DNA from 4 places in the Micromonospora sp. URMC 105 genome. Region 2 is predicted to be linked to each of the others. Evidence: riboswitches for the same ligand, from Rfam matches in the RefSeq annotation. Region 2 holds a riboswitch; each other region holds the start of a gene.
What was found. Region 2 has a riboswitch for cyclic di-AMP ahead of ACSNN7_RS21340 (C39 family peptidase). Riboswitches for the same ligand answer to the same signal wherever they lie in the genome.

Region 1 (3,408 bases), on a different contig from region 2:
GGCGGGAACGAGTGCAACGCGTACCGCCCGTCGCGTTCGAGGTCGCGCCGCTTGGGCGAGTCGACGACGAAGCAGAACAGACCCTCGTCGGTGATCACCGGGCAGACCGGGTGCACCCGGGGCCCGCCGTCGGCGCGGACGGTGGCCAGGTAGCCGAAGCCCGGCCCGTACTGCTGCATGAGAAGGCGGATCCCGTCGGCGAGTCGGGGCTCGTCAGCGGCGAATTCGGACCAGGAAGCCATACGGACATCCTATCGAACACGTGTACGAACGCGTAGTCCGACACGCAGGTCACCCGGTCCGCTCGATATGGTGTGCCGATGCTGCTCTCCGACCGCGACCTGGTCTCCGAGATCAAGGCGGGCACTCTCGCGCTGGAGCCCTTCGAGCCCACGCTGGTGCAGCCGTCCAGCATCGACGTGCGGCTCGACAAGCTCTTCCGGGTCTTCAACAACCACCTCTACACGCACATCGACCCGGCGATCCAGCAGGACGACCTCACCTCGATGGTGGAGGTCCCCGAGGGCGAGCCGTTCGTGCTGCACCCGGGTGAGTTCGTGCTCGCCTCCACGCTGGAGGTGATCTCGCTCGGCGACCAGCTCGCCGGCCGCCTGGAGGGCAAGTCCAGCCTGGGCCGGCTCGGCCTGCTCACCCACTCCACCGCCGGCTTCATCGACCCGGGCTTCTCCGGTCACGTGACGCTGGAGCTGTCGAACGTGGCGAACCTGCCGATCACGCTCTGGCCCGGGATGAAGATCGGCCAGCTCTGCATCTTCCGGCTCTCGTCCCCGGCCGAGCACCCGTACGGCTCCGCCGTCTACGGGTCCCGCTACCAGGGCCAGCGCGGGCCGACCCCGAGCCGCTCCTGGCAGCACTGGCGCACCTGGCCCACCCGCTGACGCCGCGCCGGGCTCCCGGCACCCCGGGAGCCCGGCGAGCGGTCAGCGTGGCCGGCCGTAGCTGTTGACCGGCCCGTCGTCGACCCGCTTCATCTTGACCGGCTGGCCCGCCTGGGAGGCGTGCACCACCCAGCCGCCACCGACGTACATGCCGACGTGGTGCAGGTCGGCGTAGTAGAAGACCAGGTCGCCGGGGCGCAGGTCGGCCCGGCCGACCCGGGCGGTGACCTGGCGCTGCTGGCGGGCGTTGTGCGGCAGCGAGACGCCCGCCTTCGCCCAGGCCGCGAGCATCAGCCCGGAGCAGTCGTACGAGTTGGGGCCCTCGGCGCCCCAGACGTACGGCTTGCCGATCTGTGCGCAGGCGAACTTCACCGCCGTCCCGGCCGGGCCGCCGGGGTAGCCGGCCGGGCACGGGGCCGGGCGCAGCTTGCCGCCGCCACCGCTGCCGTAGACCTTGAGCCGCAGCTTCTGCAGCCGGTCGATCTCGGTGTTGATCTGCTTCTTCTTCGCGGCCAGCTGGGCCTCGGTGCGGCTCAGCTGGGCAACCATCTCGTCCAGCGGCGCCTTCTCGGCGGCGAGCTTGTCCCGCAGGTCCTTGACCGCGCGCACGTCGCGCTGCTGCCGATCGGCGAACCGGTCGAGCAGTTCGAGCTGGTCGACCAGTTCGGTGGGGGAGGCGCTGCCGAGCAGGGCGTTGACGGCGGAGACGTTCTCTCCCTTGTACGCCTCGGCGGCGAGGCCGCTGACCTGGTTCATCGCGAGGTCGACCTGGAGTTGCAGCGGTTCGATCCGCCGGGCCAGCGCGTCGGCCTGCCGGCGCTTGGCGGCCAGGTCCTGACGGGTGGCGTTGTGCTGCTCGATGATCGGTTCGAGCCTGTTCCAGTCCTGGTCGATCTGCCGTTCGATCTCGGCGACCGAGGGGTCGGCGTGGGCCGCCGTGGGCGCACCGGTCAGGACGACGGCGGCGCCGGCCAGCGCAGCCAGGACGGTGGTGAAGCGGGACCAGCGTGGGCGCGGCGCAGCCGTCCGCCGGGCGACCTGGGTCGACCGGTACGACGGTGGCCGCGGGGCATGGTGTGCCACCGGGCTCCGGACTCCTTCTTCCGTCGACCGCCTACCGGGTTAGCTGACGGGTTCGGGCGGGAAGGGAGCGCCCTACCGCAGTGGTTGCGGATTCACCCCGGCGTACCTGGGTCCCCGGCTCGCCCGGAGGCGACTCGGCGGTGCCGGCCGCTGCCGCCCGGGATGGACGGACCTGTCGGCGGCCGACAAAGGACCAGAGTAGACGGCCGTTATCGATTCGCAACCCGCCATGCCGCCCGGCGTCGGGGATACGCGGAACCCCCGGTCGGATGACCGGGGGTTCGCGGCGGGTCGGGTCAGTTCGGCCGTCGGAAGCCGGCGACCGGCATGTAGTCGATGCTGGCGACCTGGACCGGCTTGCCGGTCCGGGGCGCGTGGACCATCAGCCCGTTACCGAGATAGAGGCCGACGTGGTGCAGGTCACTGAAGAAGAAGACCAGATCACCGGGGCGGGCCTCGGAGCGCGGGATGGACTTGCCCTCGTTCCACTGGGCGCCGGTGTGGTGGGTCAGGGAGATCCCGGCGGCCTTGTAGGCGTACTGGGTGAGGCCGGAGCAGTCGAAGGAGTCCGGTCCGTCGGCACCCCAGACGTACGGGTCACCGACCTGCTGGCAGGCCACCCGGATGGCGGTCTGCGCGGCGGTGCTCACCACGCCCTTGATGGTCGGGCAGCCGGCCACCTTGACGACCGTCTTCGGCATCGACGCCTGCAGCCGCTTGATCTCGGCGTTGATCTGCGACTTCTTGGCGGCCAGCTCCTTCTCCTGCTTGACCTCCGCCGCGATCAGCGCGTCGAGCTTCTGCTTCTCGCCGTCGTACTTCTTCCGGGCGTCGATGACGACCTGGAGCTCCTTGCGCTCCTGCGAGGCGAGCCGGTCCAGGATGGTCAGCTGCTCGGTCAGGGTGCCCGGCTTCACGCTGACCAGCAGCGCGCTGACGTCCTGCGAGGGGCCCGTCATGTAGTAGCGGGAGGCGAGGTCGCCGACCCGGTTCATGGCCAGCTCGGTCTGCAGGGCCAGCGGCTGGATCTTCTTCTCCAGCTCCGCCGACTTCTTGCGGTTGACCTTCAGCTGCGCGCGTACCTTGTTGTACTGCTCGATGGTCGGCTCGAGCTGTTCCCACTGCTTGTCGATCGCCGCCTCGATCTCCTCGGGCGTCGGCGCGGCGTGTGCCGGCACGGCGAACATCCCGGCGCCGACAGCGACGGCGGCGACCAGTGTGAGCAGGCGGCGGGCGACCCGTCGCAGGCCGGACGGGCGACCCTGGGCGTGACGATGAGGGGGCATGGTTGCCACCGGCACCGACTCCTTAGCGACCGACCGCCGGGCGCCTCGCTGAGGGGAAGACGGAGGCAGACGACCCACAGCGGTCGGTGCCCCACATTAGGGAAGCGCCGGGCCGAATTCAAGGTGGCTCATTGCACCAT
Region 2 (3,408 bases):
ACCGGGCCGGCCGATCGGCCCACCCGGTCACCGCGCCGCCGCCCCTGGCCGGGCCGGCCGTCGGCGCCAGCGGCCCGCGCGCCCCGCCGCTCGGCTGACCGCCCACGCGGGGGTGACCCGCGACCGCACCTGTCGAGAACCACGCCACCGCACCCGCCCACCGGCGTGCGACGCCCCCCGGCCTCGCCCCGCCGCCCCGGGCCGGCGTGCGGACTCCTCATCCGCGTCCCCCTTCCGGGAGGTGCCGACCATGAACACCGTCGTCTACCAGTTCCTCGTCGAGGTCCCGACCGCCGCCGCCATCTGGTCGGCCCTGCTCGTGCTCGCCCTGACCGTGCTCACCGTGCTGGTCGCCCGCCCGGAGCGGGAGACCGCCGCCGAGCCGGCCGTCGAGGCGTCCCCGGCTCCCAGCCCCGCGACGGAGCTGGCGGACCTGCGCCGGTACGCCGAGGAGGTCGCCGTCGCCGCGGCCGGCGCCGCCCAGACCGCCCGCCGGCGGCGGGAGGCCTGGCTGACCGCTCAGGAGGAGATGGACCGGGCCTGGGAGGTGTACGACGACGCGGAGACCGCCGCCCGTCGGTTCGTCGGCGCCGCCGCACTGCCCGCCCCGCGTACGCCCCGCACGCCGGCCGAGTACGCGGGCCGGGAGCGCTGGCTGCACCAGGCGGCGGTGGCCGCCCACTGGCGCGGCGAGCTGCCCGTGGAGCGGCTGCGGGACGTCTTCGCGCACCGGGACGGCTGGGACTCCCGGCGGCACCCGGTCGAGCAGGAGGTGCTGCTGGTCCGGGCGGTCCGCGACGGCCGGCGGGACGCGTACCGGGCGGCGGCCGAACGGGAGCGGTCGGCGTGGCGGGACGCCGAACTGGCCGCCGAGGCGGCCCGTGCCCTGAGCGCAGAGGCGTACGCGGCGGCGCAGCGGCTGCGTCCGGGGCGGGTGCCCGCGCCACGGGCGGCGACGGGGGCGGCGCGGACGGCGCCTGCGGCGCGCTGGCGGCCCGCCCGGGTGGGCTGACGCCGCGACCGAATCGTTACCCGAATTTCGTGAGCCGCGTCACCGCGATCACGGAAACGGTCACTCGTAACAGTCGGTGACATCGATCGCCGCGATCCGCTGACGTTGCCGCCCGGCCGTCCGGTTGTGACCCGACCGTGCCGTAACAAACGTCCGTCCCATTGAGTGGCGTCAGTGCCGAACTGTACGGCAAATTAGTCGCCCCGATGATGTTTACGCAGCTGGGGACGCTTGGCGGGCAGGTGGACCGGCCAGTAGTGTCGCCCCGTCCGGTGCGGTTTCCGATCGCAAGAGGCGACGCCGCACCGACCCGCTCAATCGTGACTTTCACGAACCGGGGACCCACGCACGTCTGGGGTGAATCCGCGGGCCACGGCCCGCGGTAGGGCGTTCTTCCCGCCCGAATCCGTCAGCTAACCCGGTAGGCGGTGTCGGAAGGAGTTTCCACTTCGTGCAGCACCCTCGCATCCCTCTCCACCTCGGTACCGGGGTGTTCCCGCAGGTCCGCCGCGCCCTCGCGCGCTGATCCCGGCCCACACCCCGCCGCCCGGCCACTGCCCGGGCGCACCCCCGCCGAGCGGCCTCTGCACCGGTCCTCACACCGCGGGTGACGTCTCGTCACCCGCCGGTCCGGCACGCCGCTCCCGCCCTCGTACCGTGGAGGAACACGTGAAGCACACCCTGAAGCGGCAGCTGCGCCGGCTGGCCGGCGAGCGGTCGTACCAGCTCCTCGCCGGTTCGGCCGCCGCGCTCGTGCTGGTCTCCGGTGCCACCACCCTGCTCGCCGACGAGGCGCCCGCCCGCCAGCAGACCTCGGCCGCCGTCGCCGCCGAGCTGGCGCCCCGGCTGGACGAGGTCGCCAGCCGTGGCCAGGACCGCGCCACCACCCACCACCGCCCGTCCTCGCCGTCGTCCGCCGGCAAGGCCAAGGCGGACCCGGACGTGACCCGCAAGGCGGCTCCCAAGCCGCCGTCGACCAAGGTCCTGCGGATCGACTACCAGGCGCAGAACACGTTCTACAACTGCGGTCCGGCGGCGGTGCGCCACGCGCTCAGCGCGGCCGGCGTCGAGCGCAGCCAGGACGAGCTGGTCGGCCCGCTCGGCACCACCGAGATGGGCACCAACTCGGCGCGGGACACCACCCGGGTCCTGAACCAGTCGGTCAAGGGCGACCCGTACCGCACCCGGATGTTCGACGGCACCCCCAGCTCCGCGCAGATCGACCGGCTCCAGGCCGACGTCATCGAGACCATCAACGACGGGCGGGGTGTCGTGGCGAACGTGGCGGGCTCCGCCACCGACACCGCCGGTGGCTGGCACTCCTTCCCGGGCGGCCACTACATCGCCGTGGTCGGCTACAAGAACGACGGCCGCACGGTCCGGATCGCCGACTCGGCGGACCCGAACGTGCCGACGTACTGGATCAGCACCATCGACCTGGCGAACTGGATCGCCACCCGCGGCTACTCGGCCTGACCTCGCACCACCGCACGTACGGGCACCGCCCCCCTGGGGGTGGTGCCCGTCGTCGTCGGCGCGTCTCGCGCGGCGGAACCGGGCGGTGGCACACTGCGCCCCATGACCGACGACTCGGGTACCCGCCGCCTGCTGTTGCTGCTGCACGGGATGGGCGCCACCGGCGACGTGTGGCTGCCCTGGGCGCCGCTGCTGGAACACCGCTGGCCGGGCCGCTGGCTGGCGCCGGACCTGGCCGGGCACGGCTTCTCCCCGCCGCTGCCCGGGTACTCCTTCGCCGGGCTCGCCGGGCAGGTCGCGGCGCGGCTCGGCCCGGCGGCCGAGGGCGCGCGGCCGGGTGAGCGGCTGGTGGTCCTCGGGCACTCCCTGGGCGGGGTGGTCGCGCTGGCGCTGGCCGCCCGCGAGGCGGGGCTGCCGGTGGACGCGGTGGTGGGGCTGGGCATCAAGGCGGTCTGGTCGCCGGCCGAGCTGGCCCGGGCGCGGGAGCTGTCCGAGCGGCCGGTGACCTGGTTCGCGACCCGGGACGAGGCGGCCCGCCGCTACCTGAAGGTGGCCGGCCTCGGCGGGTTGTTCGCGCCGGACCACCCGGCGGTCGACGCGGGCCTGCGCGTCGAGGACGGCCGCTGGCGGCTGGCCATGGACCCGGCCGCCTTCGCGGTCGGCGCGCCGGAGCTGCCCGCCCTGCTGGCCGCCACCGACGTCCCGGTGCTGCTGGCCCGGGGCGAGCACGACCCGATGGTCACCGACGCGCAGCTCGCCGAGCTGGGCGTGCCGGTGGTGACCCTGCCCGGTCTCGGGCACAACGCGCACGTGGAGGACCCGGCGGCGGTGCTCGCCCTGCTCGACCCGTACCTGTGAGCGATGGTGGGCGGCCGGGCTCCGGGCCCGACCGCCCACCTCCGGTCGCTCAGTAGCTGCAG
Region 3 (3,408 bases), on a different contig from region 2:
TCCGCCAGGCCCGGCCCGGCGCCCGGCCCACCGGCGGCCGTGCTGCGCAGCACCGGCACGGCGAAGGCCAGCAGCACCCCCGCCACCGTGGCGTGCACACCCGAGGCGTGCACGAGCGTCCAGGTCACCGCCGCCAGCGGCAGCAGCAGCCACCAGGACCGGACCCGGCGCTGCACCAGCACGGCGAAGAGCGCGAGCGGCACCAGTGCGCCCAGCAGCGGAAGCACGGCGAGGCTGGTGGTGTAGAAGACGGCGATGATCACGATGGCGAGCAGGTCGTCGACGACCGCCAGGGTGAGCAGGAAGGTGCGCAGCGCCGACGGCAGCAGCCGTCCGACCACCGCGAGCACCGCGAGGGCGAACGCGATGTCGGTGGCCGTGGGGATCGCCCAGCCGCGGGCCCCGTCGGCCCCGGCGAACAGGAGGAACAGCACGGCCGGTACGACCACCCCGCCGACCGCCGCCGCCACCGGCACCGCGGCCCGGCGCGGGTCCCGCAGGTCTCCGGCGACGAACTCGCGCTTGAGTTCCAGCCCGGCGACGAAGAAGAAGATCGCCAGCAGCCCGTCGGCGGCCCAGGTCGCGAGGCTCAGGTCGAGGTGCAGCGACGCCGGGCCGACGGTGAGGTCACGCAGCGACCGGTAGCCGTCCGCCCAGGGCGAGTTCGACCAGACCAGCGCGAGCAGCGCCCCGACGAGCAGGAGCGCCCCGCCCACGGTCTCCTTGCGCAGGATGCCCAGGATGCGGCTGGTCTCGCCCCAGGAGCGGCGGGCGAACAGGCTGGTACGGCGCCGGGGGGCGTCGGTCACGGGGAGTCTCCTCGTCGGCAGGGATCGCGTCATCCATCGCCGACCAGACTTCCCGGCACACCAGGGCCAACCCTATCGGGTGTGCGGACCGGCGGCCCGGTGACCCGGACACGGCGACGCGTCAGAGGCTGAGCTTCTGGCCCGGGAAGATCAGGCCCGGGTCGCTGCCCACCACGCGCTTGTTGCGCTCGTACAGCGCGTGCCAGCCACCGGCCAGGTCTCGGGCCTCGGCGATCCGCGACAGGGTGTCACCCGCCCGCACCACGTACACGTCGCCGGTGGCGGCGGGGGCGCTGCGCCGCTGGCTGCGGCTGCTGTGCTGCTCGCCGCGCGAGGACCGCTCGGTGGCCTTCGACGAGCTGCGCGAGCCGGAGCGCCGCTCCGACTTCTGCGACTTCTGGGACTTCTGCGACTTCTCGGAGCTGCTCGCGTAGCTCTTGCTGGAGCCGCCCTTCTTGCCGCAGGTCGGCCAGGCGCCGATGCCCTGACCGTCGAGCACCTTCTCGGCGATGGCGATCTGCTCGCCCCGGCTGGCCAGGTCGGCGCGGGAGGCGTACTTCTTGCCGCCGTAGCCGGCCCAGGTGCTCTGCGAGAACTGCAGGCCGCCGTAGTAGCCGTTGCCGGTGTTGATGTGCCAGTTGCCGCCGGACTCGCACTGGGCGATCGCGTCCCAGTTGACGGCGGCGCTCGCCGGTGACGCCGGTGCCAGTACGGCAGCGACTGCGGTGACCGCACCGACGGCGAGCGTGCCGACGGCGATGCGGCGCGAGCTGACCCGTCGGTGACGGGCGGTGTATTCAGTTGCCATGTGGATTCCTCCACGCCGACGAGGTGAGCTGTCGGGTTCGGGCCGAGGAGCCCGGCCGCCGTGGCGGCTTCACCCCGAGGTGACGTGCACCGAGGAACGTGTGGGTCCCCCGCTCCATGCCCGGTGACAAGGTCCCAGCGGCCGGCGGCATGGATTAGGCGTTACCGGCCGTGGTGTCCGCGATCGCGAACACGAACGACGTTAGGAACCGTTTCGGGGGATTGCCCACTTCTTGTGAAGTTCTTCACCCGGCCGAGCGACGGCTTCGTCCGTCGAGTTGCGGGCCCGCCGATGATGCTCTACACGGCGGGCATTCGCATGTGGATCACGGTGCGGACCGGTCCCTTCCCGACCGCCGGGCGGTCGGGAAGGGACCCGTCGCAACCGGTCAGAGGGTGCGGGCCAGCCGGTCGGCGAGGAGCCGGGCGAAGCGGGCCGGGTCGGCCAGGTCGCCGCCCTCGGCGAGCAGCGCCATGCCGTACAGCAGCTCGGCGGTCTCGGTGAGAGCGTCGGAGTCACCGCCGCGCTCGTGCGCGGCGCGCAGGCCGGTAACCAGCGGGTGGGTCGGGTTGAGTTCGAGGATGCGCAGGACCTTCGGTACCTCCTGCCCCATCGCGCGGTACATCTTCTCCAGCGTCGGGGTGATGTCGTGCGCGTCGCCGACGAGGCAGGCCGGCGAGGTGGTCAGGCGAGACGAGAGCCGTACCTCCTTGACGCTGTCGGACAGCGCGCCGCCGAGGAAGCCGAGCAGGGCGGCGTACTCCTTGGTCTGCTGCTCCCGCTGCGTCTCGGCCTCCTCACGCTCCTGCGCGGTGTCCAGGTCCACCTGGCCCTTGGCGATCGAGCGCAGCGGCCGGCCGTCGAACTGCGCTACCCGCTCCACCCAGACCTCGTCGACCGGGTCGGTGAGCAGCAGCACCTCGTAGCCCTTGGCGCGGAACGCCTCCATGTGCGGGGAGTTCTCCAGCGCCGTCCGGGTCTCACCGGTGGCGTAGTAGATCTCTTCCTGGCCGTCCTTCATCCGCTCGACGTACTCGTGCAGGGTGGTCTGCTCGGCGGGGTCGTGGGTGGAGGCGACGGAGACGACGTCCAGGATCGCCTGCTGGTTGTCCGGATCCTCCAGCAGCCCCTCCTTGAGCACCCGGCCGAACTCCGACCAGAACGTCCGGTACCGCTCGGGGTGCTCGGCGCGCATCTCCTTGACCGTGGCGAGCACCTTGCGGACCAGCCGGCGGCGGACGATCTGGATCTGCCGGTCCTGCTGAAGGATCTCCCGGGAGATGTTCAGCGACAGGTCGTGCGCGTCCACCACGCCCTTGACGAAGCGCAGGTAGTTGGGCATGAGCGCGGCGCAGTCGTCCATCACGAAGACCCGCTTGACGTAGAGCTGCACCCCACGCCGGCCGTCGGCCAGGTACAGGTCGAACGGGGCGTGCGTGGGGATGAAGAGCAGCGCCTCGTACTCGAAGACGCCCTCGCCCCGCATGTGGATGGTCTCCAGCGGGTCGGCCCAGTCGTGGCTGACGTGCCGGTAGAAGTCGCGGTACTCCTCCTCGGCGACCTCGTCGCGCGGCCGGGCCCAGAGCGCCTTCATCGAGTTGAGGGTGGCTCGCTCGGCGTCCGCCGTGACCAGCCGGATCGGCCAGGCGATGAAGTCGGAGTACCGCTTGACGATCTCGCGGATCTTGCCGTGGTCGGTGTAGTCGGCGAGGTTGTCCTCGCTGTCGGCCGGCTTCAGGTGCACGGTCACCGACGTGCCCTGCGGGGCGTCGGTGACCGTCTCGACGACGT
Region 4 (3,408 bases), on a different contig from region 2:
CATGGCGGCGAGACACGGTGCCGGCGTCGCCGCAATGTATGAAATCCATATCACGTATACCTTGACGTATCTTTCACTGCGTGTGACGGTGGGCGGCGAGGCCGCCTCCGTCGCCGGCCGGCTCTGATCAGGTCGATCTCGCGAGGGACCGAGGTGAGTCAATGACCCTGACCGATCCGACGCAGGCACTCGCCGAGCTGCACGCCGGCAACCGGCGCTTCGTGACCGGCGCGCCGCGCCACCCCAACCAGGACTCCCGGCACCGGGCGGCCGTCGCCGACGGTCAGCACCCGTTCGCGGTGATCGTCGGCTGCTCCGACTCCCGCCTCGCCGCCGAGATCATCTTCGACCGGGGCCTGGGTGACCTCTTCGTGGTCCGGACCGCCGGGCACACCGCCGGGCCCGAGGTGCTGGGCAGCGTCGAGTACGCGGTGAGCGTCCTGGGTACCCCGCTCGTGGTGGTGCTCGGTCACGACTCCTGCGGTGCCGTGCAGGCCGCCCGGGACGCGGTACGGACGGGCGCGGCCCCCGCCGGGCACCTGGGGGCGGTGGTGGACGCGGTGGTGCCCAGCCTCCGGCGGGCGGCCGAGCAGGGCATCGACGACGTCGACGGGATCGTCGACATCCACATCGGGCACACCGTGGAAACGCTGCTCGGCAAATCCGCCGTCCTGGCCGACGCGGTCGCCGCCGGGCGCTGCGCGGTGGTCGGCATGTCGTACCGGCTCGCCGCCGGCGAGGTGCGCACGGTGGCCGCGGTGCCCGCCGACGGGTCCGCCGCCGTGCCGGCCCAAGCCGGCCAGGCGAGCGCCGTCACCGGCTGACACCCCCGACGCGACGAGGGCCGCCCCCATCGGGACGGCCCTCGTTCGGTACGGGTCGTGCGCTACAGCATCGACATGTGCACGTGGTCGGTGTGGTCCGACGGTCCGCTGTACGACTTCCACCCCGTCGCCGGGAACCAGATCTGCCGGTTCCAAATCACGTAGTAGATGCCAAGCCGGTCGGCGTTGCGGATCAGGAACGCGGCGAGGTTGTTGCCGTACATCCGGGTGTCGTTGTTGTGCCAGGACGAGAAACCGCTGTTCTGCAACGACCAGTCGCAGGCCTTGCCCTTCGGGTGCTCCCACGGCCCGCCCGGCCGGTAGCAGCCGACGAACCGCTTGAAGCCGGCCCGCCGGACCTCCTTGTACGCGTGCAGGGTGCGGGGGGTGATGGTGCCGGAGGTGGTCGGGTCGTCCTCGGTGCGCGACTCGGGGCGCCAGCCGCCGTCCGCCGTCCGACCAGGTGCGATCCGGGCGACCGGCGACTTCGCATCGACCAGGCCGCCGGTGAAGCCCCGGCCGCCGACCAGCGCCAGGGCCTTCTCCGCCTCCCGGCTCTCCCGGGCCATGTCGTTGGTGAGCTTCTGCTGCTCGCGCACCTCGGCGTCGAGGGCCAGCTTGGCCTGCTCCGCGCGGTTCTTGGCGGCGGTGACCCGGGCCAGCTTCTGCCCGTTGACCATGTTCAGCTCGTCCAGCACGGAGGCGCGCTGGACGAACGAGTCCGGCCCGCTGCTCTCCAGCAGCGCCGCCACCGCGCCGATCCGGCCGGTCCGGTACGACTGCGCCGCGATCTGCGAGACCTGCGGCCGCAACGCCTCCAACTCGTCCTGTGCGCGCTTCACCTCCAGCCCGAGCTGCTGCTGGCGCTTCTTGGACTTCTCCAGCTGGGTCTTCGCCTTCGAGTACTCGCGGTTGCGCAGCTCGATGACGTCGGTGAGCAGCTTGGGTTCCTCGTCCTCCCCGTGGCCGGAGGGGGTGGGGGTCGAGGGCGCGGCGGTCGCCGCTGTGGGCCCGGCGAGGATGGCCAGGGCGGCGAACACGGCCACCACCGGAGTCAACCAGCGGCGCAGGGGTGCCGTCACAGTGTTCCCTTCCGTCGACCGCCGACCGGGTTAGCTGACGGGTTCGGGACGGAAGTGGCCCCTACCGCTCGCGCGGATTCACCCCATGTACCTGGTTCCCCGGCTCGCCTCACGGCGATTGGGCGGCGGCACCGCAGGCGCCGCTGCGCGCCTTCGGCGGTGACCGGCAGCGAGGTTACCTGAGAGTCGTACCGGGGATCTACGTCCAGAACCCGACTAAAAGCGTTATTTCGTCGTGGCGGTACGTGACGAGTGACGCGTTCGTCAGGTTCCGCGTCGGCGTCGGTCACGCAGCGGAGTTTCACCATGCGGTGTCCGTGCTCCTTTCCGGGTCGGGCCACCGTGCGGGGGCCGGGGTGGACGGTCCGCCGGGGCGCGTGGCGCTCAGCGCCTCGAGCGCCGCGTCCCGGTCGGCGGAGGGGCGGGGCGTCGGCGCCGGGCCGTCGCCCGGCACCGGATCGGGTGCCGGGCCGCGCCCGGCGGTGGCGACCAGCGCGGCCAGCGCGGTGGTCAGCGGTACGGCGGCGATCAGGCCGAGCGTCGCCACCGCGCTGCGGACGATCTCCTGGGCCAGGAACTCGCTGGTGAGGATCTGGCTCACCGGCCGGCTGTCGGCGGTGAGCAGGAGCAGCAGCGGCAGCGACGCGCCCGCGTACGCGAGCACGATGGTGTTGACCGTGGAGGCGATGTGCGCCCGGCCGACCCGGGTGGCGGCCCGGTAGAGCTGGGTGCGGGACAGGCCGGGGTTGGCGTGCGACAGCTCGGTGACCGTGGCGGCCTGCGTGACGGTGACGTCGTCGAGCACGCCGAGCGAGCCGATGATGATGCCGGCCAGGAGCAGCCCGTGCAGGTCGACGTCGCGCTGGTACAGCGACAGCGTGGTGGCCTCCTCGCTGCCGAACCCGGTCAGGTGGGCGGCGGCGGTGGCCAGGCTGCCGAGCAGCCCGGTCAGCACCAGGCTGCCGAGCGTGCCGAGGACCGCCACCGAGGTCTGTGCGGTGATCCCGTGGGTCAGGTACAGCACCACGAACATGATCAGCGCCGAGCCGGTGATGGCGATCAGCAGCGGCGAGCCGCCCGTGGCGATGCCGGGTACGACGAAGGTGAGCAGGATGGCGAAGCTGGCGCCCAGCCCGGCCAGCGCGGCCAGCCCGCGCAGTCGGCCGAACGCCACGATCGCCGCCGCGAAGAGCGCGACCAGCCAGATCAGCGGCTTGCCCCGCTGGTGCTCGGCGATTTGGTAGCTGCTGGCGGTGGGGTCGGCCGGGTCGGAGAGCTGGACCAGCACCACCTCGTCGCCCACCGCCACGGTCGGTGCGCCCGGGCCGGACGGCACCTGGGTCTGCACCAGCTGCCCGCTGTCCGGGCCCTGCTCGACCTTGACCGTGACCGTCCCGCACGGACCCTCGGCCGCGCCGGGCGACCCGTCGGGAACCTCGGGTGCCGGCGGGCAGGGTTCGGTCAGCACCCGGGTCACCGTCCCGTGGTGGCGCGGCGGCTCG

Region 1: another riboswitch for cyclic di-AMP. It lies ahead of ACSNN7_RS23670 (NlpC/P60 family protein); the one in region 2 lies ahead of ACSNN7_RS21340 (C39 family peptidase).
Region 3: another riboswitch for cyclic di-AMP. It lies ahead of ACSNN7_RS11740 (transglycosylase family protein); the one in region 2 lies ahead of ACSNN7_RS21340 (C39 family peptidase).
Region 4: another riboswitch for cyclic di-AMP. It lies ahead of ACSNN7_RS08645 (coiled-coil domain-containing protein); the one in region 2 lies ahead of ACSNN7_RS21340 (C39 family peptidase).

Annotation. Positions count from the first base shown of each region.
Region 1 covers NZ_JBPQTL010000094.1:6,545-9,952, reverse strand. The annotation lists gene ACSNN7_RS23680 (pyridoxamine 5'-phosphate oxidase family protein) at 1-242, opposite strand, end outside; gene dcd (dCTP deaminase) at 321-899, shown strand; gene ACSNN7_RS23670 (NlpC/P60 family protein) at 942-1,982, opposite strand; cyclic di-AMP (ydaO/yuaA leader) riboswitch at 1,996-2,132, opposite strand; gene ACSNN7_RS23665 (NlpC/P60 family protein) at 2,279-3,283, opposite strand.
Region 2 covers NZ_JBPQTL010000075.1:4,556-7,963, reverse strand. The annotation lists gene ACSNN7_RS21350 (hypothetical protein) at 1-98, shown strand, start outside; gene ACSNN7_RS21345 (hypothetical protein) at 251-1,012, shown strand; cyclic di-AMP (ydaO/yuaA leader) riboswitch at 1,314-1,455, shown strand; gene ACSNN7_RS21340 (C39 family peptidase) at 1,670-2,488, shown strand; gene ACSNN7_RS21335 (alpha/beta fold hydrolase) at 2,591-3,346, shown strand; gene ACSNN7_RS21330 (peptidoglycan-binding protein) at 3,396-3,408, opposite strand, start outside.
Region 3 covers NZ_JBPQTL010000026.1:37,791-41,198, reverse strand. The annotation lists gene nhaA (Na+/H+ antiporter NhaA) at 1-842, opposite strand, end outside; gene ACSNN7_RS11740 (transglycosylase family protein) at 931-1,617, opposite strand; cyclic di-AMP (ydaO/yuaA leader) riboswitch at 1,616-1,788, opposite strand; gene htpG (molecular chaperone HtpG) at 2,006-3,408, opposite strand, start outside.
Region 4 covers NZ_JBPQTL010000017.1:38,445-41,852, reverse strand. The annotation lists gene ACSNN7_RS08650 (carbonic anhydrase) at 162-824, shown strand; gene ACSNN7_RS08645 (coiled-coil domain-containing protein) at 887-1,906, opposite strand; cyclic di-AMP (ydaO/yuaA leader) riboswitch at 1,911-2,041, opposite strand; gene ACSNN7_RS08640 (YibE/F family protein) at 2,208-3,408, opposite strand, start outside.